Paludisphaera rhizosphaerae: one gene and its partner. The protein of the gene in region 1 binds, or shares a complex with, the protein of each later gene. Links are inferred from orthologs where the notes say so. Each region holds a gene or a part of one and is shown on either strand. Other genes may lie near its edges. The genes, in order: G5C50_RS23935 and secY.

Region 1 (15,240 bases):
CCAGCAGGTCTTCACCGTGTCGAACGAGACCCCCGCCGTGGTGCCGATGGGATCGTCCCGTTGCAATTCCGCCCGCATCCGCTGGGCGCCGCCGGAGGAGTTCCGGATCGCCCCCATGATCTTCTCGCAGACCGCGTGCTTCTTCTCGCCGAGCAGGAGCAGCCCGGGGAAGGTGTCGTCGCCGTAGTCGACGTTCGGCGAGTCCTCCTCGGGATCGCCCAGCCATTCGCGGACTATGCCGAACAACTGCGGGAAGAGCCAGGCCTTCTCCGGGAAGAAGCGCTGCTGAAGGTGGGTGGCCAGCCGGAAGGCGACCGCCTGGGGCCGCATCTCGCGGGCGTCGTCCAGCGTCAACTCGGCCTGCTCGCCCACGATCGGCGCGTTCAGGGTGCTGGTCGGGACGTCCTGGGTGGTCAGGACGATCCGGTGCGTTTCGTCGAACCGCGCTGAGAGGTGCTCGGCGGGGACGTCGAAGCGATAGCCGGTGACGCGAGGGAAGGTGACTTCCAGCCAGGGGGCGTCCAGCAGCCGTTCGGCGACGGCGCGCACGGCCTTGCCGGGCTTCGGCGTGGGCGGGGTCCGCGTCTCGGGGAGGCCGGCGACGGGGAAGCCGGTGAAGGGGACGCCGAAGATGTCGGCGTATTCGGGGGTCATCATGCCGTCGTCCCCCAGCGCGTAGCTGCGGCGGCGGAGCCCGCGGCCCATCACCTGCTCGCAGAGCAGGCGGGTGCCGAACGCTCGGACCCCCAGGATGTGGGTGACGGTGTTGCAGTCCCAGCCCTCGGTGAGCATCGAGACGGAGACGACGCAGCGGATGTTCTCCCCGAGCTTGCCCGGCTTGCCGACCGTGTTCAGGACCTCGCGCATCAGGTCCTCGTCGGTCAGGTTCTCAACGTCTCGGCCGGGGAAGCGTTTGCGGTACTCGGCCTTGAAGTCCTCGATTTGGTGCTTCGCCAGCTTCTTGAAGTCGTCGGACATGCTTTCGCCCGAGTCGAGCTGGCGGCTGTCGACGAGGATGGTGTTGGGTCGGTGCAGCCAGCGGTCGTTTTTTACGTTGCTGAACAGCGCCAGCTCCCCGCCGCCGGCGACGACCGGCTCGCCGTCGGGATGCTTGTGGCCGTTCTCATACCCCGAGATGTAATCGAACACGGCCTTGCTGACGTTGGTGTTGTTGCAGACGACGATGAAGACCGGGGGCGTGCTGCCATTCGCTCGGGCCTCCTCGTCGGCTTCCCAGGCGGCGAAGGTCTCGGCGTAATGGCCGTACAGGCTCTTGAGGGCTCCTTCGAGCAGGCCGGGGATCGAGGGGGGGAGATTCGCGTCCTCCGGCCCTCGGCGGAGGTCCTTCAACCCTTCGCGGACGTGGACCCAGAGGTCGCGGTACTTGGGGTAGTCGCCAGTCATCGCGTTATCGGCCACCGGCACGCGCGGGATCTTGACGATGCCGGATTCGATCGCGTCCATCAGCGAGAAGTCGCTGACGACCCAGGGGAAGAGCGTCCCTTCGGGATAGCCTGAGCCCTTGAGGTAGAAGGGCGTTGCGGAGAGGTCGACGACGGACTTCACGCCGATCTTGCGATGCACGGCCTCCAGGCCGGTGATCCAGAGCCGGGCTTCCTCGGCCCGGTCGCGGGCCTCGCTGGCTTCCTCGCGGGTGAGCTTCTCCTTCTTTTCGACCGGCCGGCCGCGGTAACAGTGGTGGGCCTCGTCGTTGAGGACCATGATCTCCCTGCGCCGGCCCAGGTCCTTGCAGATCCGGTTGACCATCTCGTCGGCAGACTCGGTGAAGGCGCCCGGGGTGTTCACGGTGAGCAACCGTTTCGTCAGGCCGCCGGCGTCCCCCTTCTCGCGGAGCTTGAAGGCGTGGAAGTTGGTGACGACGATCTGCGCCGTGGCGAGGTCGGCGCGAGATTCGGGGGGGACGATATCGAGCTCCCGGTAGTAGCTGTTGGGGTCGGACGGGAGCAGGACGCGGAGCCGATCGCGGATGGTGATGCCGGGGGCGACGACGAGGAAGGCGTCGGTGAAGCGGTTGTCGCGTGGGTATCGGCGTTTGTTGAGGACCTGCCAGGCGATGATCATGGCCATGACCACCGTCTTGCCGCTGCCGGTCGCCATCTTGCAGGCGATGCGGAAAAGGTCGGTGCCGGCTTCCTCGGCCTTGTCCCGGAGGTACTTCTCAATCCACTCGTCGCCGTACTTGGTCTGTTTGGCGACTTCCGTGACGTAGACGAGCGTCTCCAGGGCCTCGATCTGGCAGAAGAAGAGGGCGCGCGAGCGGTCGTCGGCCTCCCAGTGCTCGAAGAGGGCCCGCGTCGCGGGCGTGATGTCGGGCCTCCCCATGCTGCGCCAGGTTCGGAGAAGCCCTCGGATGCGATTGACGTGTCCGCTCTCGGTCTTCTTCTCCTCCAGGGCGTCGAAGAGCGAAGGTGCGGCCTTCTTCTTGGGCGTGGCGATGGGGAGGAAGTAGCTGCTCTCCCTGCGGCCGGGGTCGACGGCGTCGGTGATCTGGTTGTTGGCGTCGAAGCGGAAGTGCTTGGAGGGCTCGGCGTAAGGCGAATTCAGGATCGGATTGTTGAGGGAAGCGACCTTCGACATCGAGCGACTCCGTCTAAACTTCGACCGATCGGATCGGCCCGGACGGAATTCATTGTAACCGACGATTCGAAGGACCACGCAAGCGTGGGCCCGACGTTCGGCCAATCCTTCGCGTCACCCGTTTTGCCGAAGATGTCGGGGGTTTCGTTTGACGCGGTTGCGCAGGGGCCTCTTTCGCCCTTTTCCGGGTCGGAATCCGCACCCCTGCGACAGGGTATTGAATGGAGAGCCGAGGTCTTTTCGCTGGCTCCCTGGGCGAAGTTCGGGGCGAAAGCGACGCAGGTTTCTCGACATCACCGGAGGAGGCATGCCATGGACCTGCGTGAAAGCTTCACCCGACCATCGCCGATCGCGTGGCCATGTAAGAGTGGCCATGGCACCCGAGAACGATTCTCTTCCTGGATACGAGGAGCGGCGTCATCGAGTCGAAAGCGTCTTGAAATTGGTCGAACCAACCCAATTTCGGGGGGCGGTTTGGGTGACCCAATTGATTTCATTTCAAGGACTTATCGTGTCGCATCTGCGTGGGAACCACGCACGGACGAACCCAATCGAAGCCGGCCGGCCGGTTCGATGGGTGAAGGCGGGACGGGAAACGAGAAACGCCCCGGACGCGGCGGGGCGTCGGGGGCGTTTGGTGGTTGGTTGGTCGATCGGGGAGGGCTCAGTTGCGGGCGTCGGCTTCGGCCTTGTTGGCCATGTACCACTTGATGGTCTTGGCGAGGCCGGCTTCGAGGCTGGTGGGAGGACGCCAGTTGAGGACGGATTCCATCTTGGAGACGTCCAGCACCTTGCGCATGACGCCGTCGGGCTTGGTCTTGTCCCAGACGATCTCGCCTTCGAAGCGGGTCAGGCGGGCGACGATCTCGGAGAGCTCCTTGATCGTGGTGCCGACGCCGGTCCCCATGTTGAGGGGCTCGGTGTAGCCGCTGTCCAGCAGCCGGGCGGTCCCTTCGGCGGCGTCGCCCACGTAGATGAACTCGCGGACCGGAGCGCCGGTACCCCAGCAGACGACTTCCTTCTTCTTCTCGATGACGGCGTCGGCGAACTTCTTGATGAGGGCGGCGGCGACGTGGGAACGGTACTCGCCGAAGACGTCGTGCTCGCCGTAGAGGTTGGTGACGATCGGCATCTGGCCGACCATCCCGCAGCCCTTCTGGTAGGCCCGCATGCCGACTTCCATCACCTTCTTGGTGAAGCCGTAGGGCTCGACCGAGGGGTGGAGGGCGCCCGACCAGGAGTCGGACTCTTTCATGTCGCCGTTGACGGCACCGGCGTAGGCGCAGGCGGAGCCGATGGTCATGAACTTCTTCACGCCGACCTTGGAGGCGGCGTCGAGCAGGTTCACGCCCATCACGACGTTGCGCTGGAAGATCTGGATCGGCTCGGCGACGCAGATCCCCAGGCCGCCGTAGTACGCCGCGGAGTGGACGACGGTGGTCGGCTTGACCTGCTCCAGCGTGCGGAGCGTGGAGGCGGCGTCCATCAGGTTGAAGTCGGGCCGGCCGGGAGTGACGACGGTGTGGCCTCGGCCGCGAAGGGCCTCGGCGATGCGGCGGCCGAAGAAGCCGGTTCCACCGGTCAGCAAGATGCGCTCAGACATGGCGATCCTCGCAGGCGTTCCGGCGCGGGGAGCGTCGTCGAAGGTGCGGACGGCGCGTTCGGCACGCGAGGGAACGAGGGGGTGTTGCTCTTGATCCAAATCCATCCCTGTGGGGCCCGATGCGGAACCGAGCCCGTTCTCTGGACGGGGCGGAGTATAATCGAGTCTCCCTCGCGCGCCGAGACGAATCGCTTTCCGATGGAGCCCGCACGCATGGACCGGCAACAAACCAACCTCGATCTCTCGAGGCGGCAGTGGCTCTATCAGGCGTCCGCGGCGTTAGTTCTCGCCTCATCGGGCCTTTCGACCTCGTCCCAGGCCGCCGACCCACCGGCCGCGCCCGGGGAGGACGAGCGGATCGGCAAGATCGTGGAGAAGGCGAAGGATGCGGGGATCGCCCCATTCGGGGTTTCGCGGTCGACGCATTTTCTGGGCGTCGGCAACGCCCCGGACGACTTCCGGGCCGAAGCGCTCGAGGTCTGCGAGGGGATCGGCCGCGTCTTCCTCAAGCAGTTGCGCGATCGCGGGTTCAAGATCGACTATCCAACCGAGCGGATGATGGTCGTGATCCTGAAGGATGCGACCTCCTACGGCGCGTTCGTCGGCGGCGTGCCGATGCTGAACGTCGGCGGCCACTTCGACATGGACTCCGACCGGCTCGTGGTCTTCGACTTCCGGGCCGACGCCGCGCCGGGGGCGGCTCGCACGAACACGTTCGCACTCGTCCACGAGACGACTCACATGCTGAGCTATCACACGGGGCTTCTGACGCTCGCCCGGGATCCCGGCAAGTGCGTGAGCGAGGGGATCGCCGCGTACTTTGAGATGTGGCGGCCGACCGGCAATGCGCCCGTGGGCCGGATCAACCAACCCCGTCTGGAATCGATCCGCCGGGCCTCGCGTCAGGATGCGGTCGAGTGGATCGACACCGCCAAGCTGCTGACCACCGACGCTCTCTTCGACGAGGAGAAGACGGCCGAGCAGGCGTACGGTCAGGCCTGGTTGATGATGTACCACCTGCTGTCGTCGCGGTCGCTCTGGCCGAAGGTCGTCGACTGGTTCGGCGACCTCCGCGCGGGGAGCAGCGACCGGATCGCGACCCTGGAGAAGCACCTCGGGCCGATCGCGAAGCTCGACGACAGCCTGCGACGGCTGGGCCGGGAACTGGTTCGGGGCTGAGGCGATCAGCCCAGGACCGGATTGAGCCCCATGTTGGTGCGCATCTCGGCCCGCTGCTTCTCATAGTGCATGAGGAGCTTGCGGTCCTTGAAGTGCTGCCGCTCCTTGCGACGTTGGGCCTGGACGAAGTAGCGGCGCCAGGCGGCGCTGGTGAGTTCGCCCCGGCCGTCGTTGCGGAGCCGGACGCGGTTGGCGGGCTTCTCGCCGAAGGAGTCGACGATCTCGTCTCCCAGACAGACGAAGAACTGGCAGATGCCGGGGTCGCCCTGACGGGCGGAACGGCCGGCGAGCTGGCGGTCGATCCGGAGCGACTCGTTGCGCTCGGTGCCGATGACGTGGAGCCCGCCCAGATCGGCGACGCCCTCGCCCAGCTTGATGTCGGTGCCGCGGCCGGCCATGTTGGTGGCGACCGTGACCTTCCCCTTCTGACCGGCCTGAGCGACGATCTGGGCCTCGATCTCGTGGTTCTTGGCGTTGAGCACCTGGTGCTCGATGCCCGCCTCGGCCAGCAGGGCGCTGAGGTGCTCGGACTTCTCGATCGACCGCGTGCCGACGAGGACCGGAGCGCCCTTGCGGTTCCACTCGACGATCTGGTCGGCGACGGCCTGGAACTTCTCAAGCTCGTTGGAGAAGACCCGATCCGGCAGCCAGACGCGGGCGTTGCGGCGGTTGGTCGGGATCTGCATCACGCCGACCTTGTAGATCCGGCGAAGTTCGGCGGCGTCCGAGGTGATCGTGCCCGTCATGCCAGCGAGCTTCTTGAACCGCTTGAAGAAGTCCTGGACGGTCACGCGGGCGGCGGTGATCGTCTCCAGGGTGATCTCCAGCTTTTCCTTGGCCTGGATCGCCTGGTGGAGGCCGTCCTGCCACTGGCGGCCGGGCATCATACGGCCGGTGAACTCGTCGACAATGACGACCTCGCCGTCGTGGATGACGTAGTCGCGATCGCGGAGGTAGGCGATCTGAGCCCGCAAGGCGCGCTCGACGTACTCATACAGGCTGTCGACCGTCAGCATGACGAACGACGGATGCGCCGCCCGGGCCTGAACCTTGCGGCGGCCGGCGGCGGTGAGTTCGGCCTTCTTCTCGACCGGATCGTACTTGTAGTCCTTGATCCGGACGAGGGTCAGGGCGAGTTGGTCGGCGCCGTAGTAAGCGGAGGCCTCTTCCTGAGTCGGCTGGTTGTTGGCGCCGATGATGAGCGGGGTTCGGGCCTCGTCGATGAGGATGCTGTCGGCCTCGTCGACCATCGCGAAGTTGTGGCTGCGCTGGACGGGCTGTTCCCCCTCGCCGTGGTTCCCCTGGCCGAGGAACGCCTGCTCGAAGGACTTCCGCGTGGTGTCCCCCAACTGGAGCCGCTTCAACTCGTCCCGGAGGAAGTCGAAGCCCATCTCCTTGCTGGTGCCATAGGTGATGTCGCAGTTGTAGGCCCGGCGGCGCTCGTAGTCGGACATCCCGGTCTGGATGCAGCCGACGGTCAGGCCCAGATGGCGGTAGATCTGGCCCATCCACTCGGCGTCGCGGCGGGCGAGGTAGTCGTTGACGGTGACGACGTAAACGCCCTTGGCCGGCAGGGCGTTGAGCACGGCCGGCATGGTGGCGACCAGCGTCTTGCCTTCACCCGTTTCAAGCTCGGCGATGCAACTGTTGTGGATCGCGATGCCGCCGAGAACCTGGACGTCGAACTGGCGCTGGCCGATCGTCCGCTTGGCGGCCTCTCGGGTCAGGGCGAAGGCCTCGGGGAGAAGCCCGTTCAGCGAATCCCCCTGGCGAGCCCGAAGGCGAAGGGCGAGGGCCTTCTCTCGCAGCTCGGCGTCGGTCATCGGCTCGAACGTCGGCTCCAGAGCGTTGACGCGCTGGACTTGCACGGCGAACGAGGCGAAGCGTCCCGCCGACGTCGGCCCCGCGAGTCGGCCCACCTGGTTGATCCATCCGACGCCGAGTCGGTTTGCCATGGGTGCTTCCTCTGACTGGCCCAAGAGTCCCGATCGACGGTTCCGAAACGCCGCCGCAGGCGCAGAACGGATCCCGCCGTAGAGAATGGGACGTCGAGGAACGACGCCTTCCCGGGAATTCCGAAAGGAGGCCGTCTCTGGGGAATGGAGACGCTGGCTCAGGGGGGGGCGACCCGCGTGTAGATCATCCCGGTTCGGTTGAACGACCAGTAGTCCCCTGGTCGTTCCAACTTGACTTCGCCCTCCTTGGCTTGCTTCGCCAGCATGCCCCATTTCTCATCGGCCGAGGGCTCGCCGGACTTCTCATCGCCGGGTCCGTGGCCCCAGAGAATCAGGGCTCGCGTGGCCGTCTGGACGAACAGTCCGCGGTTGTTCGGGGGATTATCCGGGAGGATGGCGGTGATCCGAAGCGAAGGGTCAGTCTTGGCTTCGGACTCGCGGGAGGGGTCCAGAAGAAACCCGGCGAGCCGGGCGGCCTGAATCACCATCCGGTCGACGTCGGGGTCGGCGGTCTTCCAGATCAGGCCGACGCGGTCAGCGGCCGGGGCGACGAGGCTGCGGCCCGAGACGGCGATCAACCGTCCGATCTTCTCCGTATCGATGTCCTCCATCGGCAGGATGCAGCCCTCGCGGTCGAGGACTTGCTGAACGGCCCCCGCCGCCTGCACCCGGACGACCGGCTTGCGGTACGCCAGGCGGACGACCAGCGAGTGGGGAGGGAACTCAACCGACTCCACCCGCTCGACCCAGGGGAATTGCTTGAACGCTCCGGCCAGGCTTTCGGCGTCGACGTCCAGGACGGGGAGGACTTCCGGCTCCCGGGCGTTCTTGCGGACCCGTTCCAGGAACCCGGCCGCGCCGCCTCGAAAGCACTCGGGCGGCGGTACGGGGAGTTCGATGCGATCGAACGGAAGCTGGTACTGGGGCTGACGATGCAGCCAGGCGACGGCCGACTGGAGGGCGTGCCCGCCGGCATAGAAGAGGACGACCAGCAACGCGACGACGATCCCCGACGCGGCGGCGACCTTGCGGAGGTCCAGTCGGCTGGCGGCACGGGCGAGTTCAAATCGGCGAGGGGGGGGCGGGAAGTCCTCGCCGTCGTCGTCGCCGTCAGGGGCGACGATTCGGGTCCGGTTGCGGTACTCCATGTCCCCGGCTCCTCCCTGATCGCCCGGCGCGCAACGGCCCGGGCGCGATGGAACGCCGGCGGATCCCGCGTCGCGACGCCTCGCTCCGGACGTGTTCACCCTACCAGACCTGGAGCTGGAGTTCCAACTCGTAGCCGAACTGCTGCCAGACCCGCTGCTGGATCTGGTCGATCAGGTGGAGGACGTCTTCCGCCTTCGCGCCGGGGTGGGCGATGACGAAATTGGCGTGGCGGTCCGAAACCTCGGCCCCGCCGTGCCTCGTCCCCTTCAGGCCGGCCTGGTCGATCAGGGCGCCGGCGGAGATGTCCGGCGAGGGGTTCTTGAACATGAGGCCCGACGACTGATGGCCGTAGGGCTGGTTCTCCTTCTTGACGATCCAGATCTTCCGCATTCGACGGACGACGGCCTCGGGTTCCTCCCGGGTCAATTCGAACCGGGCGGAGAGGATGACGGGCTCGTCCAGGTTCGATTCCCGGTCGACGAAGCTGAGGTCGTCGCGCTCGCGCTGCTGGACCTCGAAGGAGGAGTCAAGCACGTCGACGCCGCCGACGAAGGGGCCGATCGCACCCTGGCGGCTGCCGGCGTTGCCGCGAAGGGCGCCGCCGACGGTGCCGGGGATGCCGGTGAGAACTTCCAACCCAGCCAGGCCCGCCCGCGCCGCCTGGGAAATCAGGGCGGTCAGCGGCACCGCGGCACCGGCGGTGATCGTTTCACCTTCGATGGCGACGTCGGAGAAGAAGGGGCTGTCCATGTGGACGACCAGGGCGTCAGTCCCCTGGTCGCGGACGAGGACGTTGGTCCCCCCTCCGAGCATCTTGACGGGGATGTTGGCCTCGGCGGCTCGACGCAAGACGGCGCGAAGGTTCTCGACCGTGTGGGGCTTGGCGAAGTAGGCAGCCGGCCCCCCGATGCGAAACCAAGTCAGCGGCGCCAGCGGGTAGTCCTCGGCGACGAACTCCTGGAATTCCTGAAAGGGATGCTGCAAGCGACGAACCCCAAACTGGCGACCATACGGACCTTGAGCCGGACGGGCGCATGGTAGCCGCAACCCGAAGGACCGTCAAGCGCGCGGAGCGCCTCCGGGGCGAGCCGTCGACGTCGGCGGGGCGTTGGTAGACGGCGAACCGCGGCGAGCCGTCGCGCCGGCCTTCGCACCCTTGGCCGCGTCGGCCTTGGAGATCGCCGTCGTCGGCGGTTCTGCCGGCGTCTTCGCCTTACGATATGCTGCCAGGGACCGACCCGCGTCGAGCCGCCATCCCGAGCCGTCGTCCCCCGTGAGGACCAGGGTGATGTCCACCGAGCCTCCCATCCGAGGGTCGATTGAGACGTCGTGCACGGAGATCCCGGTACGTCCCCCCGCGCTCTCCGGCTTGATCGAGGCGATCACCTCCGCGAGCCCTGGACCCGGGGATTCCGTCTTCCGCGCGACTTCGACCATCGGCGAGGTCGATCCCACGATGTCCGTCCGCCCCTGGAATTCGGGCTGCACCGCTTCCGAAAGTTCCTTCGCCGCGGCGGGGTCGACGGTGAGATCCTTCAACGCGTTGGGATCATTGTGGGCCAGGGCGCGAGCGACGGCCGTCGTCTGGTCGGTGAGCCCGACCGGTCCGCGTCCCCGAATGAACGGCCAGGCGATGACAGCCGCCACGAGCAACCCCAGGGCGATTGCAACCTTCGGCAGCGTGTCGTGGATCTTCTTCATGACGAGGTCGATTTCCTCGTCGACATGATCGAACTCGTGCCCCGGCGTTTCGTGATGGACGGGTTCTTCGTCCTCGTCGTGGGGCGGTGGTCCAGGCAAAACCCTCTCATCCATCGTCAGATGGAAGGTCTTGAGGCACTTTTTGCAGATGAGGCGCTGGTTGATTTTCTCTTTCGGGATTCGACCTTCCGCGCCGCAGGAGGGGCAGTGCATGGCAATCACGGCGAGATTCCTCCTATCCTGGATTCGCGGGCGTTTCTCCTCAGTTGCTTCGGGGAATTCGCGCACGATCCCCCTGATATACATACGGGCGATCGGTCGGACTGTGTCGACCTCGGATGAATAAATCTGCGGATTTGCGTTTTAAAGATATCGGCCTTCGTCCCCTGTTCGGAAACCTTGGATCGAACATGAAGAGTATCGGACTCGCCGCATGCAACTCCGCCGCGCTCTGGACCTTGGCTCTCGCGGCGGCGGTTCTCTCAGGCTTGCTGATCGGCGTCGAGCCGGTCGGCGGCGACCCCGATCGGATGTACCGACCGATCAAGGCTGAGCTGGCGAAAAATCTTGCCGAGGGCCGCATCCCGTACTGGTCGGACAACGTCGGCCTGGGCTTCCCGCTGGTCGCCGAGAGCCATGCGGCAGCGTTCTATCCACCCAATCAGATCTTCTATCGCGTGCTCTCCGTCCCGGTCGCCTATCGCCTTTCCATGTTCCTGCATTATTTGATGATGGCGGGGGCGACGTTCGCCTATGGTCGTCGACTGGGGCTGACTCCTTATGGAGCGGGTCTGGCCGCGATCAGCTTCACCTTCTGCGGGTTCCAGTCGATCCACTCCAGCCACGAGTGGTCCTACCACGCACTCGCCTATCTACCGCTCGTGTTGCTGCTGGCTGACCTGGTTATGGCGGAGGGCCGGTGGATCTGGGTCGCCGGATTGGCGGCGGCTTATGGGATGCAGTTGACGGTGGGGCACTTCCAGGTGCAGTCCTGGACGGGAGGACTCGCAGCGGCGACGGCGCTCTGGCGGTGGCTTGGCTCGCCTCGCCAGATTGGGCGAGTGGGCATGGTGTTCCTCGGTCTGGTCTGGGGAGCGGCGATCGCCGCCGTTCAGCTTTCGCCAAGCTGGGAGCTGACGCGGTTCGTCGGGTTTGACGAGAGGCCGTTCCGCGAGCTGGCGTTCTTCGGCTTCCCGTTCGCTCATTGGGCCGAACTGATCGCGCCCTGTTGGCTGCGCGGGATCCCGGGAGGGCCGGAGGCTGGTTACTGGTACTCGCTGGGGACGACGGGCTATGAAGCCTGTCTCTATGTCGGGACCATCCCGCTGATCTTCGCGGTCGTGGGGCTCTTCGCGAAGGGCGATTCGGCAACGCGGTTCTGGACGCTCGTCGTCGCGATCACCTTCGCCCTGGCGATCATGCCGACGACCTGGCTGACCGGATATCAGTGGGTCGCTTCGATCCCCGGGATGGGACTGTTTCGTGCCCCCGGGCGATTCCTGGCGCTGACGAGCCTGGGGCTGGCCCTTCTCGCCGGCAAGGGGCTCGATTCGGCGAGTCGCCGCGGCCGGGCCTGGATCGGTCTGGGAGTCGCGGTTGGGCTTGCAGCGGTCGGAGCCTGGTGGATCGTCTCGTGGTCGATGCGGCCCGACCATGTCCGCGAGCTAGGCGGCGATCGACTCCTGATCCGGCTGGCGACGGCCGGCGGGGTCTGGCTCGTCGCGGCGATCCTGGCGGCGGTCTGGATCCGGGGAAGACTCGCGCCGCAGATTTTGCTGATCGCGACGGCGCTGGAACTGGGCGTCCTCTACTACACGTCGACGACCGACTGGGGATGGGCGGTGCCCGTGCCCGAATCAAGCCCCATCATGACACGCCTGGCCCAGGAGGAGGGCGTCGGCAAGGTGGCCGGGTTGCTGACCGACATGCCGATGCGGATCGGACTGGCTCCCCTCTACCCATACACGGGCTTCGCCGCGCCCGCGCCGCACCCGAGGCTGGAGGCTTTCGCCCAGCGCAAACCGCCGATCGGCAGCCGGCTCGACGAGCTTCGTTTCTTCGGCGCGACGCACGGCGTCTGGGACGGGCCGATCGACCCGTTCAACCTCGTCCCGAACACCTTCGAGACTATCCTGGAATCGCCCGACGAGGCGCTCGACCGCCTCGTTCACAAGGACCCAGGAATGCCTGCGCATGCGCTGTGGCGGCTGGTTCGGTTCAAGAATCCGATCCCCCCGGCGCGAGCTGCGCGGAAGGCTCGCTACGGCTGGAGCGAGGGGATGGGCTTCGCGAATGATCCTTCGGTCGTCACTTACGCCCGAGAGGATCAGTCGCCCCCCGGTCGTGAGCCGACCGCCAACGTGGCCGAGGTGGATTCATGGGACGGCCGAACCGCGAGCGTACGCCACGACGGTCCCTTCGACCTCGTCGTCAACCGGATGTTCTACCCCGGCTGGTTCTACTCGATCGACGGCGGTCCAGCCGAGCCCGTCGCGCGGGCAGTCTTCGGCATTCAGGCCGCACACGTTCCCGGCGCTGGGACGCATCAGGTGACGTTCAGCTATCAACCGACGCGCGTGTTCCCGGCTGTGGTCGTCAGTGGGACTTCCGTCGTGCTCGCGCTCGTCGTGCTCGGCCTGGGCGCCTTGCGGCGATCATCGCCGCCCGAAAACGACTCCCAGGGCCAGCAGGACGACGCCCAGAAGCATGGCCTGGGTGGCCGGGGCGAAGGTTCCGGCGAGGCTCTGGCTGGTTAGGCCGATCACCGGGGCGAAGAGCACGGCTGCCGCGGCGAGGTACGCGGCGAGCCCCACGCCTCGCGAGCGATACACGGCCGAGAGCAGCAGCAAAAGTCCGGCGACTCCCAGGTTGGCGGCGAAGATCGAACGGAACGGACCTGGGACCCAGTCGTCGCCGAGCGGCTTCGCAACCTGCGAGGCGTCGACGTTGGGGACGTCCACGTGGGTCTCGGCCAGGGCGTTCGGGTCGGCGTTCTCGGCCGACTTCTTGACGGCCTGCCCGATCTGGCTCGCCGCCTGCCCGACCTGTTCCAGGGTCACGACCTTATGCGTGTGCATCCAGTAGGCGAACGCCGCCAGCAGGACCGCGCCCAGCACCAGGCGTGGGAGGCGACCGAAGATGCGGTCGCTGAGTGAATCCAGCCGTTGCGCCAGCGGACCGGGGCCATCCTCGCGTCCGGCGAGGACCCGCTCGGGCTCCTCGATCGCGTCGCGGAGGTGCTGGGAGATCGTCGGTCCGGTCGCACCTGGAGCCAGGCTGCCGGCGCGGAGCGCGACCTGCTCGTCGCGCCACTCGGCGGCTGCGGCGATCAGGGCTCGCGAGACTCGCCACGAGTGCCGGCGGGCCGTCATGAGGTTCACGCCCTCGGCCTCGAACCTGGCCTCCTCGACGTCCTGGAAGAGTCGCCGGAGCCGGGCGTCGCGACGCATCTCGACGACGGCCGTCAGCAGCCGTTCGAGCCTCCCCGACCACCATCGCCGGCCCTCGCCGCTGGGGGCGGTCGGATCGTGCAGAGCGCGGAGGCGTTCGGCGGACAGGGCTCGCTCGCCGAAGACGCCCGCGAAGAGGGGCTCCCAGCCTCGACCTGCCGTTGCGATCAGAGCGTCGCGCAGACGCTGTTCGTCGGCGCCGGCGTCGCGGAGTCGCTTCAGAGGCTCTTTCACTCGGGCGACCGCCTCGTCTCGGTCGGCCAGGTAGGGCTTCTCGACGAAATGGCGGAAGCCCGCGATGAGCGCCCCAACGCAGATCCCCAGGAAGATCAAGGAGCCAAGGAACCCCCCGTAGATCGTCATCCCCAGCAGCAGAACGGCGACGACTCCCGAGGCGATCCACGATCGAAGCCCGTTCCCCAGGAAGACGTGGCGAAGGGTGTCGACGAGGCCCGAGGGCCGTAGCGATCTCAGGGCGAACGCCAGCGCTCCGGTGGTGAGCAGGCCGAAGCCGCCGACGACGATCAGGGGACGGAACGCTCGCATCGCGAGCAGGAGCAGCAGGAACGCCAGCCAGGCGCCGCCGGCGGCCATCAGAATCCGGCTTCGCAGTTTCGCCGAGGGAGAGTCGATCGTCTGCGCGGCGGCTTCGCGAACGGCCTGGCGATACTCTTCCTCGACGGCCGCCGTCTTCCCCTGGGGAAGCCCCAAGGCATTCTCCAGCACGTCGACGACGACGTTCATGCTCGGGTAGCGTTCCTCGGGCGTCTTGCGGACCATAGTCAGGATGACGTCGGAGATCCTGGGAGGAATTCCGGGGGCGAACTCCTGCGGCGGGATGACCTCGTCCGCCTGGTGGCTGGCGATCAACTCCGTCGCCGAAGGCCGGACGAACGGCGGCCGGCCAGCCACAAGCTGGTAGAACGTGCAGCCCAGCGAGTAGACGTCCGCGCGGCCGTCGATGATGAGGGCGTGGCGAGCCTGCTCCGGAGCCATGTAAACGGGCGACCCGGCCGTGACCCGCGCGACGCTCCGCGTGGTCGGAGCGTCCTCGGCGACGGTCCTTCCCTTGCCGCGTGGGCCCTTCGAGCCGGCGGCGTCGCGGGCGCTCTCGGCCGCGGCGAGCGACGGCGTCGTCTCCAGCCCAAGGTCGTCCACAACGACTAGGCCGTCGGGGGTGACTCGGAGGTTCTCGGGCTTGATGTCGCGGTGCCAGATCCCCTGTTCGTGGGCGACGGAAAGCCCTCGCGCCGCCTGGAGGATCCACGCGGCGGCCAGACGAGGCTCGATCTTGCCGCGCCGGGCCAACTCCTCGGCGAGCGAGGCGCCGGGGACGTACTCCATTGCGGTGAACGTCGAGGAGCCGTCGCGGCCGATGTCGACGATCGGGATCAGGTGGGGGCTCGAAAGCTGGGCCGTCGCCAGGGCCTCGCGCAGGAAGCGTTCGACGAAGATCGCGTCGCGGCCTCGATCGGCGGCGATCACCTTCAGCACGACCCTCCCCGCGAGCGACAGCGGCCGGGCGAGCAACGATTTGCCTCTCGGCCCGTGCCCCAGGAGCTTCAGCACCAGGCAATTGGCGAGAAACCGCGGCGTCCCGCGCGGC
Region 2 (15,291 bases), on another replicon or contig:
TGCAATTCTCGCAGATCCGTTTGACGCTCGATCGAACTTTCATGGTCGTCGCTGCTTTCGTATTCCGTCGGTCATCTTTCGCTTCGGGTCGCCCGCCGCGGCGCGGCTCGTTCTCGGCGGCCGGCGGCGCGAGGGCCCCGGCGACTCTCTCCTACGATCGTCGCCGCACGGTCGTTCGTTCGACGGACCGTCGCCCAGAGGGGCGGGGCCGAGCCGGCCCATTCGAGGTTCCCGGGGGGCGGCAAAGCCGCGGCCCGGGAAAGGGGCCGGAAACGACGCGGCTTCGGACGGTCGCGATTCCAGCGGCGGCCGCCCGAAGTCTCGATGATCGCAATCGCCCAGGGATCCGCCGAATCGCCGGGCCTCAGGGGCCGGGCGCAACTCACCAAGGCGGACCTCGCAGGGGAATTCAACTATGCTAGCGGCTCTCCTTCAACTTCGCAAGAGGCGAAAAGCCATCTTTCGTCAAGATTATTCGACCGCGATTCCGCCGTCCGCTGGCCTCGGGGCCCTCGCATCCGCCCCGTCCTGTCCTGTCCTCGATCCCGGGTCAGTCAGGGGAGAGTGAGGATTTCGGGGCCGTCGGGGGTCATCGCGATCGTGTGTTCAAAGTGGGCGCTCGGGCGGCGGTCCTTGGTTTCCACGGTCCAACCGTCTTCGAGGGTTCGGACGTCGTTCGTTCCCATCGCAACCATGGGCTCGACGGCCAGGACGACGCCCGGTTCGAGCCGGATGTCGTGCTTTCGGAGCGCCTTGCTGACGAAGTTAGGAACCTGCGGCTCCTCGTGCATCTCCTTGCCGATGCCGTGACCGACGAAGTTCTCGATCACCGAGAACCCCTGGGATTTAACATACTGCTCCATCAAGGAGGCGACCTCGGACCAGTACCGGCATCGCCCCATCGCGCGGATGGCCAGCGCGAGAGTCTCGCGGGTTACGTCCAGGAGCTTTTGAACCTCGGGAGCGACTGCGCCGACAGCCAGCGTGACGGCGGCGTCGCCGCACCAGCCGTTGAATCGGCAGCCAGTGTCGACGGCCACGACGTCCCCCTCACGGAGAGGGCGACGGTTGGGGATCCCGTGGACGACCTGCTCGTTGACGCTTGAGCAGATCACGGCGGGGAAGGCGGGCTTCCCCTTGGTGGAGCAGGGGTAGCCGAGGAACAGAGGCGTCGCCCCTGCGTCGCGGAAGACGGCAGCGGCGGCGGCGTCCAGTTCGGCCGTCGTGACGCCCGGCTTGATCAGCTTGGCGACCTCGGCATGCGCGGTGGCCACCAGCCGGCCGGCCTCACGCATCAGAGCGATCTCGCGAGGGCTCTTGAGCTGAATCGTCGGCTGCCGACGACCCGGAGCCGGCGGCGAACCAGGCTTCGACGCGGCGACTCCCTCGGGGCGTTTGAGCGCCCCGGAGAGGAACGACGACAGCGAGGGGCGGCGGCCCGGGACTCGGTGGGATGACACGATTCAGGGCCTCCGGGCGACGTACCGATCAGATCACTTGCGGTTGACCAGCCCCGTGTAGTTTCGCATCACGAGGTGGCTGTCGATCTTCTGCACCAGGTCAAGGCAGACGCTGACGACGATCAGCAGGCCGGTGCCGCCGAGGAACTGGGCGACGGTGAAGTCAACCCCGAGCCACGTCTGCACGAGCGAGGGAATCACCGCCACGAGCGACAGGAAGGCCGCCCCGACGTAGGTGATCCGCAGCATGACCTTCTCCAGATACTCGGCCGTCCGCCGCCCGGGGCGGTATCCCGGGATGAAGCTGCCGTAGTCCTTCAGGTTCTCGGACATGTCCTTCGGGTTGAAGGTGATGGCCGTCCAGAAGTAGCAGAAGAAGTAGATCATGATAATGTTGCAGACCGTGTACAGGTAGCTCTGACGCTGGAAAGCGTCGGCCATGTCCTGGAACAGGGTCGCGAAGAACGAGCCGATCGTCCACGAGGTCTCCGACCGGAGGCCGGCGGTCGCTCGGGCCAGACCGTTGAAGATCAGCGAGGGGAAGATGAGCAGGCTGGAGGCGAAGATGATCGGCATGACGCCGGCCTGGTTCACCTTCAGGGGCAGAAACTGCCGCGTCCCGCCGAAGACCCTGCGGCCGCGAACATGCTTGGCCGACTGGGTCGGGATCCGCCGCTGGCTCTCGGTTATTGCTATGACTCCGACCACGACGGCGACGAAGAGGATCGCCAGCAAGGCGAGCTGGATGATGCCCAACTTGCCCTGTTCGGGCGTCAGCCGGGTCGATGCGCTCTGCCAGAGCCCCTGCAAGGCCACCGGCATCCGCGAGAGGATGCCCGCCATGATCAAGAGGCTGATGCCGTTGCCGATGCCGTACTCGTCGATCTGCTCGCCGACCCACATCAGGAAGATTGTGCCGGCCGTCATGATGCAGACTGAAACCATGCCGTGCCAGAAGTCGCGATACTGGGGGAGTACCACGTTCATCTGGGGACTCATCATGTATTGGACCCAGAAAGCGCTCTGAATCGCGCATAACAAGACGGTCGCGTAGCGTGTGTACTCGTTGATCCGCTTCCGGCCGCTCTCCCCTTCCTTCATCATCGCTTCGAGCGAGGGAACCACGCTGCCGAGAAGCTGGAAGATGATGGACGCCGAAATGTAAGGCATGATCCCCAGGCCGAAGATCGTGCTCATGCCGATCGACGTGCCGCCGAACATGGCGACGGTGCCGAAGATCTTGCCGGCGGCGTTGGTGTTGAGCTGCTCTTCCCAGTTGCGAAGCTGGGCCTGGTTGACGATCGGCAGCGGGACGTAGAACCCGATCCGGTAGATGGCCAGCAGCAGGGCGGTGAACAGGATCTTACGCCGAAGCTCGGGGATCTTGAAGATGGTGATCAGCTTGTCCACGCGCGATCGCCTCCGCTGGGCTCTTCTGTCGGTCGGTCGGTTGGTCGCGGCCCGTCCGAGGGCCGGCGCGGGGCGACGCCCCTTGTTCCTTCAATGGACGTTCCCCGCCGCGCCGATCGCTCGGCGGGGCGGGGTTGTCGGTTGACTCGGATCGAAACCGCTCAGGAAGCGGCTTCGGCTTCGTCGTTCTGGGGCTTGCCGATGTAGGGAACCTCGACGGCCTTGCCGCCGGCGGCGGCGATCTTCTTGGCGGCCGATTCGCTGAACTTGGTCGCGTGGACCTCCAGCGCCTTGGTCAGCTCGCCGTCGCCGAGCACCTTGATGCCGGTGTGGGCGTAGCCCCTGACCAGCTTCTTGGCCCGGAGGGCGGCCTCGTCGACCACGCCGGCCTCGGTGAAGACCACTTCGAGGTCGCCGATGTTGATGAGGGCGTAGTGCTTCTTGAAGGCGCCGTTGAAGAAGCCGCGCTTCGGGACACGGCGGGCGAGGGTGATCTGGCCGCCCTCGAAGAGAGCGCCGATCTTGAAGCCCTGCCGCGACGAGTGGCCCTTGTGGCCCTTGCTGGAGGTCTTGCCGTGGCCGGAGCCGACGCCGCGACCGACGCGCTTGCGCTTCTTGCGGCGCTCGATACCCTGGCTGATGTCGTGGAGTTGCATTAGATCTGGACTCCCCGGAGGCGGGCGATCTCTTCCTTCGTGCGGAGCTGACCGAGGCCCTGGATGGCGGCCTTCACGAGGTTCAGCTTGTTGGTGGAGCCGAAGCTCTTGGTGAGGACGTCCTTGATGCCGGCGGCCTCAACCACGGCGCGGACGGCGCCGCCGGCGATGACGCCGGTGCCCGGGCTGGCGGGCATGAGCAGGACGCTCGCCGCGCCGAACCGGCCGACGACGGCGTGGGGGATGGTCGTCCCCTTGAGCTGGACGGACTTCATCTGCTTGTGGGCGTCCTTGACGCCCTTCTCGACGGCGGGGGGGACTTCGTTGGCCTTGCCGTAGCCCCAGCTCACCTGACCGCGGCCGTTGCCGACCACGACGAGCGCGTTGAAGCTGAAACGGCGGCCCCCCTTCACGACGGCCGCGCAACGGCGGATGGAGACGACGCTCTCCGTCCATTCCCCGCGGTCGCGGTCGCGGTCTCGGCCTCGGCTATCGGTCGACACTGGGCATGCTCCTGTCGGTCATTCTGCTCGATCGTGATGAATCGGGGGGCTTGGGCGTCGGGTCAGAACTGGAGCCCGCCCTCGCGGGCGGCGGCGGCCAGGGCTTCGACGCGGCCGTGATACTTGTAGCTGCGGCGGTCGAAGCAGACCTTCTCGACGCCGGCCTTCTTGGCCCGATCGGCGACAAGCCGGCCGACGACGGAAGCAGCGGCCTTGTTGCCGCCGTACTTGACCTCGGCCTTGACCTCGGGGTCGACGGTGCTCGCCGACGCCAGGGTCTTCCCGGCCGCGTCGTCGATGACCTGGGCGTAGATGTGCTTCGAGCTGCGGAAGACGGCCAGACGGGGACGCTCGGGCGTCCCGCTGAGCCGCTTGCGGATCCGGCGCTGGCGGCGGACGCGACGCGTCTGGACCAGCAGGTGGTGGTTGGCGGTGTCCACGGGAACGATCCTCTCGCTGCGGGGGGCTTATGCCCTCCCAGTCCTGGCCTTCGGTGTTTCTTGCTTGATTTTATCGCGCCGCCTAGGCGCCGCGGAGGGAGTTACTTCGAGCCGAAGGCCTTGCCGGCCTTGCGACGGACGACCTCGCCCTCGTAGCGGATGCCCTTGCCCTTGTAAGGCTCGGGGGGACGGACGCGGCGGATCTCGGCGGCGAACTGGCCGACGGCCTGCTTGTCCGCTCCGGTCACCGTGATGTGGGTGGCGTCGGGGACCGTCACCGACACGCCGGCGGGGGCCTCCAGGACGTGCTGGTTGGCGTAGCCGACCTGAAGGGCCACGGTGTTGGCCTTCTTCAGCTGGGCCTGGTAGCCGACGCCGACGATTTCCAGCTTCTTGGTGTAGCCGGTCGTCACGCCCTCGACCATGTTGGCGACGAGGCTGCGGGTCAGGCCGTGGAGGGCCCGGCTCACGCGCTCGTCGTCGCGGCGGGCGACGACCAATTCCTTCTTCGCCTCGTCGAAGGTCACGCTGACCTCGGGACGGTGGGCGTAGCTCAGCTTCCCCTTGGGCCCCTCGACGTTGACCGTCGAGTCGGCGATCGCGACCTTCACGTTGGCCGGTACGACGACCGGTTTGCGACCGATACGGGACATGGCTCCGTCTTCCTCGGATTCGTGGGGTTCGTGGCGTCTCGTTCGAGCGGGACGGGCCGGATCAATAAATCATCGCCAGCACTTCGCCGCCCACCTTCTCGGTGCGGGCCTTGCGGTCGCTGACGATGCCGCGGGGAGTGCTGAGGATCTGGATGCCCATCCCGCCCAGCACCGGCTTCAGCTCCTTGTAGCCGCGGTAGACCCGACGGCCGGGCTTGCTGATACGGTCGATCTTGGTGATCAGCCGCTCGCCGTTAGGGCCGTACTTCATGTGCAGCCGGAGCGTGCGGGCCGGGACGGTGTCGATCTCCTCGAAGTCCCAGATGTAGCCTTCGTCCTTGAGCACCTGGGCGATCCCCCGCCGCATGTTCGACGCGGGCATGTCCAGGTTGGTGCGCTCGATCCGGACGGCGTTGCGGATCCGGGTCAGCATATCTGCGATCGGGTCGGTCATCATGGCGGGGAAGCCTTCCTGAACCGCCGCGGGTAACGCCCCCGGGCTCTGCTTCTAGCGAGCCTCGTTCGGGGATCGTCGGCGCGGCGGGCGACTCGGACGGACGCGTCGATTCGGTTCGGTGTACGGGGTTGGGCTAGGGGGGGGCGGCTCTTACCAGCTCGCCTTCTTGACGCCCGGGATCAGGCCCCGGCTGGCCAGATTCCGGAAGCAGATCCGGCAGATGCCGAACTTCCGATAGTAGGCGCGGGGGCGGCCGCAGAGCCGGCACCGGTTCCGGTGCTGAACGGCGAACTTGCGGGGCGTCTCGGACTTGATCTTCTGGGCCTTGGTCGACATGCTCAACCTTCCAGGACCGTTGGGAGGACGCCTCTCGGCGTCTGGTCGTCTCGCGTCGGTTCGGTGCAGTTAATGGTACGGGTCGGTCGGCTTACTTACGACCGCCGGGCTGACGGAACGGCACGCCGAAGAGGCGGAGCAGTTCGCGGGCCTGGTCGTCGTTCTTCGCCGTGGTGACGATGGTGACGTCCATGCCGTGGGTGTGCTGGATGCGGTCGGCGTCGATTTCGGGGAAGACGACCTGCTCCGCCAGGCCCAGGCTGTAGTTGCCGTGGCCGTCGAAGCTGTTGGGGTTGACGCCGCGGAAGTCGCGGATACGAGGCAGAGCGATGGAGACCAGGCGGTCGAGGAATTCATACATCCTCGCTCCGCGGAGCGTCACCTTGCAGCCGATGTCGTTTCCTTCGCGGAGGCGGAAGCCGGAGACCGACGTCTTGGCCTTGGTGATCATCGGCTTCTGGCCGGTGATCTTCCCCAGGCTGTCGACGGCCGATTCCAGCACGGCCTTGTCCTGGGTCGCCTTGCCGACGCCCATGTTGACCACGATCTTGTCGATCTTGGGGATCGACATCGGGTTCTCAAGGTTGAACTTGGCGGCGACCGCCGTCTTGATCTCGTTCTTGTACAGTTCCTGGAGGCGAGCCATTTCTCGTTTGTCCTGATCGGGGCCGGCGGTCTTCTCAGCTCAGCTCAAGCGCGAACCCGGTTCAATGCTTGGCGGCCTGGGCGGCGTAAGCCTCGGCGTGGGCCTGCTTCTTGGGGCCGAGCGTCCCGAGGCCGGTCCCGCACTTGCGGCAGTAGCGCTCCTTACGGCCCTCAGAGGTCAGCCGGGCACCCTGACGGACGCCGCGGTTGCACTTGGGGCAGAAGAGCATGACGTTCGAGACGTCGATGGGCATTTCCTTGGAAAGCCGGCCCCCCTGGGGGTTCTTCTGGCTCGGCTTCATGTGCTTGTAGACCCGGTTGACCCCCTGGACGACGACCTTGTTCTTCGAGGGGAGGGAGCGCAGCACCTTGGCGATGCGGCGGTTCTCGGGCGTCCCCTTGTCGTCGCCGGCGATCACTTCGACCTGGTCGTCTTTGCGGATGTTCATGTCTTGCTCGCTGAGGGGGACTGGGTCCGCCCGGGGGGTCGGGGCTCGGTCCGGGTCGTCGTCAGACGACCTCGGCGGCCAGGCTGATGATCTTCATGAACTGGCGGTCGCGCAGCTCGCGGGCGATCGCACCGAAGATGCGGGTGCCGCGGGGGTTCTTTTCGTTGTCGATCAGGACGACGGCGTTGCGGTCGAACTTGACGTAGCTGCCGTCGCCCCGGCGGGCCTGGGTGCGGGTCCGGACGACCACGCAGCGGACGACGTCGCCCGCCTTCACGTCGCCGCCGGGCGAGGCCTTCTTGACGCTGGCGATGATGACGTCCCCAATGCCGGCCACGCGTCGCTTGTACCGCGAAGCGCTGCCGCCGAGGACCTTGATGCACATCACTTCCTTGGCGCCCGAGTTGTCGGCCACGTCGAGCCGGGTCTGCATCTGGATCATGGTCGGTGGACCTTTCTTCGTCGCTCAGTGGGGCCGATCACTCGGCGGGGGCCGCGGCGGCCTCGCCCTCGCCGGCGAGCGCCTGCTGGGCGCCCTTGCGGATGATCCGGACCAGCCGCCACCGCTTCAGCTTCGACAGCGGCCGCGTCTCCATGATCTCGACCACGTCGCCCACGTGGGACTCGTTGGTTTCGTCGTGGGTGTGGCAGACGGTCCGCCGCTTCATCAGCTTGCCGTACTTGTCGTGGGGCACAAGCCGCTCGACGACGACCCGGCGGGTCTTGTTCATCTTGTCGGACATCACCACGCCGACCTCCGTCTTGCGGGGGCGGCGGGCCGGCGCTGGTTTGGCGTTGGCGGGGCTGGGCTGGCTCATCGTGCGTGCTTCGGTCCTGGGTTTGGGCGGGGGACGGCCCCGCAAGGTCAGGAGGCGGCCCCGGCGGTCTTCACGCGATCGATCTCGCGCTGGCGGAGGATCGTCTTGATCCGCGCGATTTCGCGCTTCGCCTTGACGATCTCGCTGGGGGCCTCGAGCCGCTCCGTCTCACTCTGGAGACGAAGGCGGAACAGGTTCTTCTGGACGTCCTTGAGCTGCAATTCGAGCTGCTCGTCGGAATGTTCGCGGAGTTCGGAGGCCTTGCTCATGGTTCCTTCTCGCTTCCGGTCGTCGCGTCGCGGCGGACCGCCCGCCCCGAAGGGCGGGCTCGGCTCAGACGGTCGGCCGCCGGGTCACGAACCGGCAGGCGACGGGCATCTTGTGGGCCACCCGGTTGAACGCGGCTCGCGCGGCGTCCTCAGTCAGGCCCGAGATCTCGTACAGAATGGTCCCCGGCTTGACGACCGCGGCCCAGAACTCGACCTCGCCCTTGCCCTTGCCCATTCGGGTCTCGGCCGGAATCGCGGTCACGCTCTTGTGGGGGAAGATCCGGATGAACAGCTTCCCGCCACCCTTGACGGCCTGGCTGGCGACCACGCGGCCCGCCTCGATCGTCTGGGCGCTGATCCGCCCCGGCTCGAGGGTCTGCAGTCCGTACTCGCCGAACGACACGTAGTTGCCCCGCGTCGCATTACCTTTTACGCGGCCTTTTTGGCTTTTTCGATACTTGACCCGCTTGGGCATCAGCGCCATCGACGGCCTCCGTCTTCAAATAGTCGCCCTGGTTGACCCACACCTTGACGCCGATGTGCCCCTGGGCTGTCTTCGCCTCGGCGAATCCGTAGTCGATCTTCGCCCGCAGCGTCGACAGAGGTACCGACCCCTGCGCCGCCGCCTCGGTCCGCGACATCTCGGCCCCGCCGAGCCGCCCGGACAGCTGAATCTTGACTCCCTTGGCCCCCCCGTCCATCGTCTGCTCGAGGGCCCGCTTCATCGTCCGCCGGAAGCTCGACCGCTTCTGCAGCTGTTCGGCGATGTCCTCGCTGATCAGCTGGGCGTCGATCTCAGGACGGCCGACTTCGACGATCTTGATCTCGATCCGGCGGCCGGTGAGGTTCTGCAGCTCCTCCTGGAGCTTCTCGACCTCGGCCCCCTTGCGGCCGATCACGACGCCGGGACGGGCCGTCGACAGCAGCACCGTGACCGCGTCCCGCGTTCGCTCGATCTCGATCTTGGGGATGCCGGCGAAGCCGTACTTGTTCTTGATGAACTTCCGGATCTTGAAGTCCTCGACCAGCAGGTCGCTGAACTCGTGCTTGGAGGCGTACCAGCGGCTCCGCCAGTCCTCCATCACGCCCACCCGGAACCCGGTCGGTCGCACCTTCTGGCCCATCGCTCAGCGTCCCCCGCCTTGTTGGATTCGCATCTCGTTTCCTCGCGTCTCGTCGTCCTCGGCGGGAATCGCCCGGCCGGGGCCTCGCGGTCGGCTCACTCCTCGTCGAACTTCGAGTAGTCCTCGAGCCCCACGATGATATGGCTGCTGCGGCGGCGGATCAGGTAGGCCATGCCCCGAGCCCGCGGCATCAGCCGCTTGAACATCGGGCCCCCCTCGCCCCGGGCGTCCACGACCACCAGGTCGCCCACCCGCTTCACCCCCCGGTCCTCGGCGTTGGCCATGGCGCTCTTCAGCACCTTCTCGACCAGCCGGGCGCCGCGGTGGGGCATGTACTTCAAAACGTCCAGCGCATCGTCGGCGTACTTCCCGCGGATCAGGTCCAACAGCGGCATGACCTTCCGCACCGAGATGCGAGCGAAACGGTGGCTGGCCGTGTATTCGGCGACTGTGCTGCTCATACCGGGGTCTCGCTTTCAGTCCGACGGGGCGGGGCCGGCCCCGCCGTCCTCGACCTTTCTCGTCTTCGATCCAATGTTTCAGGAGGCCGGGAAAGGCCGCCTCGTATTACTTGCGGGCGCCCTTGGCGGCCTTGCCGCCGTGGCTGCGGAAGGTCCGCGTCGGGGCGAACTCGCCGAGCTTGTGGCCCACCATGTCCTCGGTCACGTAGAGCTTCACGAACGTCTTGCCGTTGTGAATCGCGAAGTTCTTGCCGATGAACTCAGGCACGATGGTGCAGGACCGCGCCCACGTCTTGATCGGCTCGCGGCTCCCCGAGGCGTCGGACTTGGCAGCCTTCTCAAGCAGCCGCTCAACGACGTACGGCCCCTTCTTCAGCGAACGTCCCATGTCTGCGTCTTCCCTTTGATTGCGATGTCGGTCGGCCAGGAGGCGGTCGGGTGAGGGCCCCGCCGCCTCGGGCGGGGCTCGCGGTCAGATCTTCAACTGGCCGTAGCGGACGCTGGTGCGACGGCGGATGATCATCTTGTTCGACTGCTTGCGACGACGACGGGTCTTCCCGCCCTTCGCCAGCACGCCCGTCGGCGACTGCGGCGTGTGGCCCTTCGACCGACCTTCGCCGCCGCCCATCGGATGGTCGACCGGGTTCATCGCCATGCCGCGGACGTGCGGCCGTCGGCCCAGCCAGCGCTTCCGGCCGGCCTTGCCCAGGCGGATGTTCATGTGGTCGGCGTTCCCGACCACGCCGATCGTCGCCCGGCAGGTCGACGGGATTCGGCGAACCTCGCCCGAGGGCAGCGTGATCTGGGCCCAGTCGCCTTCGCGGGCGGTGAGCGTCGCCGAGACGCCGGCCGACCGGCAGAGCTTGGCCCCGCCGCCGGGCTGCATCTCGAGGTTGTGGATCGACATGCCGGTCGGGATCTTCGACAGCGGCAGGCAGTTCCCCAGCTTGGGCTCGGCGTCGGGGCCCGAGGCGACGGCCATGCCGGCCTTCAAACCTTCGGGGGCCACGATGTACCGCTTCTGGCCGTCCGGGTAGACGATCAGCGCGATCCGGGCCGAGCGGTTGGGGTCGTATTCAATGTGGGTCACCTGGGCGACCTGGCCGTCGCGGTCGTTGCGCCGGAAGTCGATGATCCGGTACATCCGCTTGTGGCCGCCGCCGCGGTGGCGGGCCGTGATGAAGCCCTGGTTGTTCCGGCCGCCGGTCTTCTTCAGCGGTTCGGTCAGCGACTTCTCAGGCTTCTTGTTCTTGTCGGTCAGTTCCGAGAAGTCGGAGACCGACGCGTTGCGGCGGCCCGGACTGGTCGGCTTGTAGTAGCGGATGCCCATCGCTTATTCCTCTCGAGGGGACTGGCCTGCGGCCGGCGCCCCTCGCTCGTCTTCGCGGCGTCGGTGGTCCCGGGGGGCGGGCGACCGGGCCCGCCGCGTCCCATCCTTCAGCTGATCAATAGAAGTCGATCCGGTAGTCGTCGTGGAGGGCGACGATCGCCTTCTTCCAGCTCCGGGTGCGGCCCTGCTGGAGGCGGACCCGCCGCAGCTTGCCCTTGCGGTTCTGGGTCCGGACGTCCTTCACCTTGACGTTGAACAGGGCCTCGACGGCCTCCTTGATCTCCGTCTTGCCGGCGAGCTGGTTGACCTCGAAGGTGTAGGCGTTGTGCCGTTCCGAGAGGTGCGTCGCCTTCTCAGTGATCAGAGGCCGGACGACCACCTGGTGGGGGTCGAGGGCGGGGCCTTTACGGGTGTAGGCCGGAGCCCGGCGGAGCGTAACCATGGAATCAGGCCTCCACGGCGCGACGCGCCGGCTGGGACTTCACGCGTTCGATCAGGGCCGCCAGCGCCTCACGGGTGAGGATCAGGTAGCGCTGCTTGAGCACGTCGTAGGTGTTGAACTCGGCGACCGGCGCCACCTGCACGCCCTCGATGTTCCGGGCGCTGCGGTAGAGCGTCGGGTCGGCGGCGGGGAGGCCCAGCAGGATCGAACGGCCTTCCAGGGTCCGCCGCGAGGCGACGGCCTTGGTCTCGCCGACGGCCTCGGCCGCTTCGGCCTCGGTCAGGTCGGGCCGACGGATGGCCTTGAGGGCCTTGGCGACCACCTGGGTCTTGGGGGCGTCCAGCTTCAGGCCGTCGATCACCAGCGCCTGGCCGTCCTGGAACTTGGAGAGCAGGGCCATCCGGACGGCGGCCCGCACGGCCCGCTTGGGGATGCTGTAGCGGTAGTCGCGGTTGCGGCGGGCGAAGGCGACGCCGCCGCCCTTCCGCTTGTTGGTCCGCTTGGCGCCGGCGCGGGCGTTGCCGGTCCCCTTCTGGCGGAACAGCTTCTTGCCCGACCCGGCGACGTCGGCCCGGCCCCGCGTGTTGACGGTGCCGACCCGGCGGGCGGCCAGGTGCATCAGGACGACGTCGTGAAGGAGCTGCTTGTTGACCTCGCCGCCGAACGCGGCGGGGTCGACCTGCTCGTCGCCCACTTTGGCGCCGTCGACGTTGTAAACGGGAATCGTCAGCATGGCGGTCGCTTCCAATTTCGGAGGGTCCGGTCCGCGAACCCGGCTCAGGCCTTGTTGGTCTGACGGACGGTCAGGTAGCCGCCGTTGGGGCCGGGAACGGCGCCGCGGAGCAGCAACAGGTTGTTGGCCGGGTCGATCCGGACCACTTCGAGGTTCCGCACGGTCACCTGGGCGTTCCCGAACTGACCCGGCTTGCGGATGCCCTTACGGGTCCGCGACGGGTCGGCGCTGGGGCCGGAGGAGCCGGGATGGCGGTGCATCCGCTTAACGCCGTGGGTCGCCCGCAGGCCGCGGAACCCGTGCCGCTTGATGACGCCGCTGAAACCGCGACCCTTGCTGGTCCCGGTGACGTCGACGTTCTTGATCTCGTTGAACACCTCGACGGTCAGCTTGAGGCCCGGCTGCACGTCGACGGCCGACTCCTGGCGGATCTCGCGGATGTACCGCTTGGGCTCGGCGTCGACCTTCTTGGCGTGGCCCCGCTCCGCCTGGGTGGCGTTCTTCCGCTTCTTGTCGTCGAAGCCGAGCTGAACCGCGTGGTAGCCGTCGACCTCGTCGGTGCGGACCTGAAGCACGGTGCAGGGGCCGCACTCAAGAACCGTGATCGGGACGGCGGTGCCGTCCTCCTGGAAGATCTGGGTCATGCCGATCTTCCGTCCCAGCAGTCCCACTCGCATCGTCGAACTCCGTGTGCAACCGGTGGCGGCGCTACCGCCGGCCGATGCCGGGGCCCGAAGCAAGTGCTTCCGAGACGCCGGCGGGCCTCGCGGCGAGGCGTGTTCCAATTCAACCTGGGGTGGGGAGGCGGGCTTCGGCGGGAGGGTCGCAGCCAGGCTTATCGGCGATCCCTAATCCGGCGTCGGGGCTGTCTCTCGGCCGAGGGCCGATTGAGGCGTCCGACGCGTCCGGACGTGCACGTACCAGTCGTACGCGGTCCGGGAAGCCATGAACCCGAAGCGACGACTTTACCAGCCGCCGCCCGGAATTTGCAAGCGTTTCTTTCTTTTATACCGCTCGCTCGGCCCGGGCGCTCAGGCGCCGGCCGGCGAGGCCTTGATCTTGATGTCCACGCCCGCGGGCAGGCTCAGCTTGTTCAAGGCGTCAATGGTCTTGTTCGTCGGCTGAACGATGTCGATCAGTCGCTTGTGGGTCCGGATCTCAAACTGCTCCCGCGACTTCTTGTCGATGTGCGGGCTGCGGAGCACGGTGTACCGCTCGATCCGCGTCGGGAGGGGGATCGGTCCGTGCACGATGGCTTCGGTCCGCTTCGCCGTGTCGACGATGTCTTTGGCAGACTGGTCCAGGATGGTGTGATCGTATGCTTCCATCCGGATCCGAATGCGTTCGTTGCTGATGCCCGCCACCGCAATCACGTCCTTCCCGAAACCCGGCCGACCCGGGGCGAGTCCGTCTCGCCCAAATCGCACGTCACGCAGGAAAGTAAGAGTGTATCGCGACCCCCCCAGGGCGTCAACGGCCGGCATCGCCCTTTTTTCATGGAATTTTCGCTGCGACCCTCACGCGGAGCTCTCCATCACGCTTGGCATCGTGATCGTTCCACTTGACGCGGCGGCGTCTTACGTTTCGAGCAGCCAGTGGGCTCGACGGCCCGCGGAATGGATCGAACACCAGGAGCCTCGCGATGTTCCGGCCCCGCTTGTCGCCCGTCTGGGTCCATCCGTCAGCCCCTCGCGCCGCCGCCAGGCCGGGCCGTCGGCCGCGGCTCGTGGCTCGGGCGGAGGCCCTGGAAGCCCGAGCGTTGTTGACCACCTACACCATGCCTCTGGTCAACAACACCCACCTCGACGCCTCGAAGCATCCCGTCTACGTCGGCGGATTCTCGACGGCGAGCGGGCTGACCCTGCAGCCGGGCGCGACGGCCGGGCAGTTGGTCTTCGGCCCGGCGGGGAACACGGATCTCGAGGTCGACAGCTATCCCGTCGGCGGGGGCGCCGGCCAGTTCAGCTCGATCGTCTTCGACTCTTCGCAGCCCATCGACGGCGGCCGGATCTACTTCTACGTGATGGGTACGAACCAGGCGGGGCCGACCTTCCCGTTCGGGCAGCAGCCTTCGTATTCTTCACAATACATGTTTGAGTACGTCGAGCTGACCGAGCCCGCGACCGGCGGCTTGCCGACCATCAACCTCTCGACGGTCGACGCCTTCAACTTCCCGCTCACGCTGACGCCTCATAACGCGGCTGGGGACTACCTCGGCCAGGTCGGCCAGCCCTTGCAGGGGGCGAGCGCTAACCGATCGGCGATCGCCAGGGCGTACACGGCCTTCATGACCGTGCCCGGGCGCGAGGCCTACAAGTCTCTCAAGGTGGACGCCTCGCAGCAGCTTTTGAACCCATACACATACCTGATGCAGACCTCCGGGACGAACCCGCTCCCGTCGAAGACCACGGACCCGCTGAACACGGTCTTCGACACGTCTCTGAATACGCTCTTCGCCTCGAGCGGCTGGAGCGTGACGGGCTCGGACGGGCACGTGTACGTCGCGAAGAAGGGGACGTATCAGTACGGGAGCTTGCGAAATCCCGTCTTCCCCTGGCGACTCGTCAAACTCGAGGGGCTGGAGTTCAAGGGGAACGGCGACAAGCTACACGTCTTCAACCCAGTGGGCGTGAACGTGGCGGTCGGGGCCAACGGCCAGGCCATCACAGCGAGCACGACGCTTCGCTCGACGCCCGCCTTCCTCCGAGGGAGGGCCCGGGGCGGGCTCCGAGGGGAGAACTCCGCGCAGTTGAACAAGATCACGCTCACGAACGCCCCGGCGGCGGGAACGCTGGAAGTGGGGATGTACGTCTTCGGTCAGTATTTCGACCAGAAGGACGGCAAGGCGACCAACTACATCACGGGGATTTCCCGCGACTGGTCGGGGAACACCGTGGTGACGCTGAAGCACGCTCTGCCGTGGGCCGTGACCAACGATCAGGTCGTTTTCTCGCCAATCCCCGACCTGTCGATCATGAAGGCGTCGAGCGGGGCGATGACCTTCGGCGCTTCGGGCTTCTTCGCCGACGCCGCGACTCAGGGCGTGACCGGAAGCGAGGCCACGGTCCTGCTGAACATCGAGAACCAGATCGACTCGGCCCTGAA

Evidence for each region.
Region 2: the proteins of G5C50_RS23935 (region 1) and secY are in contact, whole or in part, in a crystal structure (PDB 3DIN), measured with the Thermotoga maritima proteins. The link is inferred for Paludisphaera rhizosphaerae from one-to-one orthologs. Residues at the interface, in WP_004082002.1 of Thermotoga maritima: Glu261, Ala262, Arg263, Lys300, Ala301, Arg302, Thr303, Ile304, Ile305, Leu323, Tyr324, Asp325, Pro326, Val329, Ser330, Tyr333, Ile336, Lys340, Phe345, Val349, Glu363, Phe364, Tyr374, Ser375, Gly376, Gly377, Glu393, Ile395, Thr482, Ser483; in WP_004081795.1 of Thermotoga maritima: Glu108, Gly109, Glu110, Glu111, Ala236, Glu237, Arg238, Arg239, Ile240, Thr241, Ile242, Gln243, Tyr244, Ala245, Arg246, Arg247, Val248, Thr249, Gly250, Arg251, Arg252, Val253, Tyr254, Gly256, Ala257, Ser258, Thr259, Tyr260, Leu261, Pro262.

What each region holds. Positions count from the first base shown.
Region 1 is NZ_JAALCR010000022.1:888-16,127, forward strand. What follows is about bases 4,861-7,805. They hold G5C50_RS23935 (preprotein translocase subunit SecA), read right to left. Parts: upstream 7,336-7,805; coding sequence 5,386-7,335; downstream 4,861-5,385. Other genes in these bases: G5C50_RS23930 (DUF1570 domain-containing protein), read left to right, coding at 4,861-5,380; G5C50_RS23940 (cell division protein FtsQ/DivIB), read right to left, coding at 7,494-7,805. Outside these bases: G5C50_RS23920 (BPTD_3080 family restriction endonuclease), read right to left, coding at 1-2,598; G5C50_RS23925 (NAD-dependent epimerase/dehydratase family protein), read right to left, coding at 3,263-4,201; more of G5C50_RS23930, read left to right, coding at 4,415-4,860; more of G5C50_RS23940, read right to left, coding at 7,806-8,483; murB (UDP-N-acetylmuramate dehydrogenase), read right to left, coding at 8,584-9,468; G5C50_RS23950 (hypothetical protein), read right to left, coding at 9,544-10,185; G5C50_RS23955 (hypothetical protein), read left to right, coding at 10,171-10,527; G5C50_RS23960 (hypothetical protein), read left to right, coding at 10,596-12,941; G5C50_RS23965 (serine/threonine-protein kinase), read right to left, coding at 12,840-15,240. UniProt on the Escherichia coli protein: Required for protein export, interacts with the SecYEG preprotein conducting channel.
Region 2 is NZ_JAALCR010000008.1:221,481-236,771, forward strand. Bases 683-3,678 are described here. They hold secY (preprotein translocase subunit SecY), read right to left. Parts: upstream 2,871-3,678; coding sequence 1,494-2,870; downstream 683-1,493. Other genes in these bases: map (type I methionyl aminopeptidase), read right to left, coding at 683-1,460; rplO (50S ribosomal protein L15), read right to left, coding at 3,032-3,526; rpsE (30S ribosomal protein S5), read right to left, coding at 3,526-3,678. Outside these bases: rpmJ (50S ribosomal protein L36), read right to left, coding at 1-43; more of map, read right to left, coding at 555-682; more of rpsE, read right to left, coding at 3,679-4,029; rplR (50S ribosomal protein L18), read right to left, coding at 4,092-4,469; rplF (50S ribosomal protein L6), read right to left, coding at 4,571-5,122; rpsH (30S ribosomal protein S8), read right to left, coding at 5,184-5,579; G5C50_RS12685 (type Z 30S ribosomal protein S14), read right to left, coding at 5,730-5,915; rplE (50S ribosomal protein L5), read right to left, coding at 6,007-6,561; rplX (50S ribosomal protein L24), read right to left, coding at 6,623-7,009; rplN (50S ribosomal protein L14), read right to left, coding at 7,071-7,451; rpsQ (30S ribosomal protein S17), read right to left, coding at 7,489-7,827; rpmC (50S ribosomal protein L29), read right to left, coding at 7,875-8,096; rplP (50S ribosomal protein L16), read right to left, coding at 8,161-8,580; rpsC (30S ribosomal protein S3), read right to left, coding at 8,519-9,220; rplV (50S ribosomal protein L22), read right to left, coding at 9,316-9,681; rpsS (30S ribosomal protein S19), read right to left, coding at 9,788-10,069; and 6 more genes. UniProt on the Escherichia coli protein: The central subunit of the protein translocation channel SecYEG. Consists of two halves formed by TMs 1-5 and 6-10.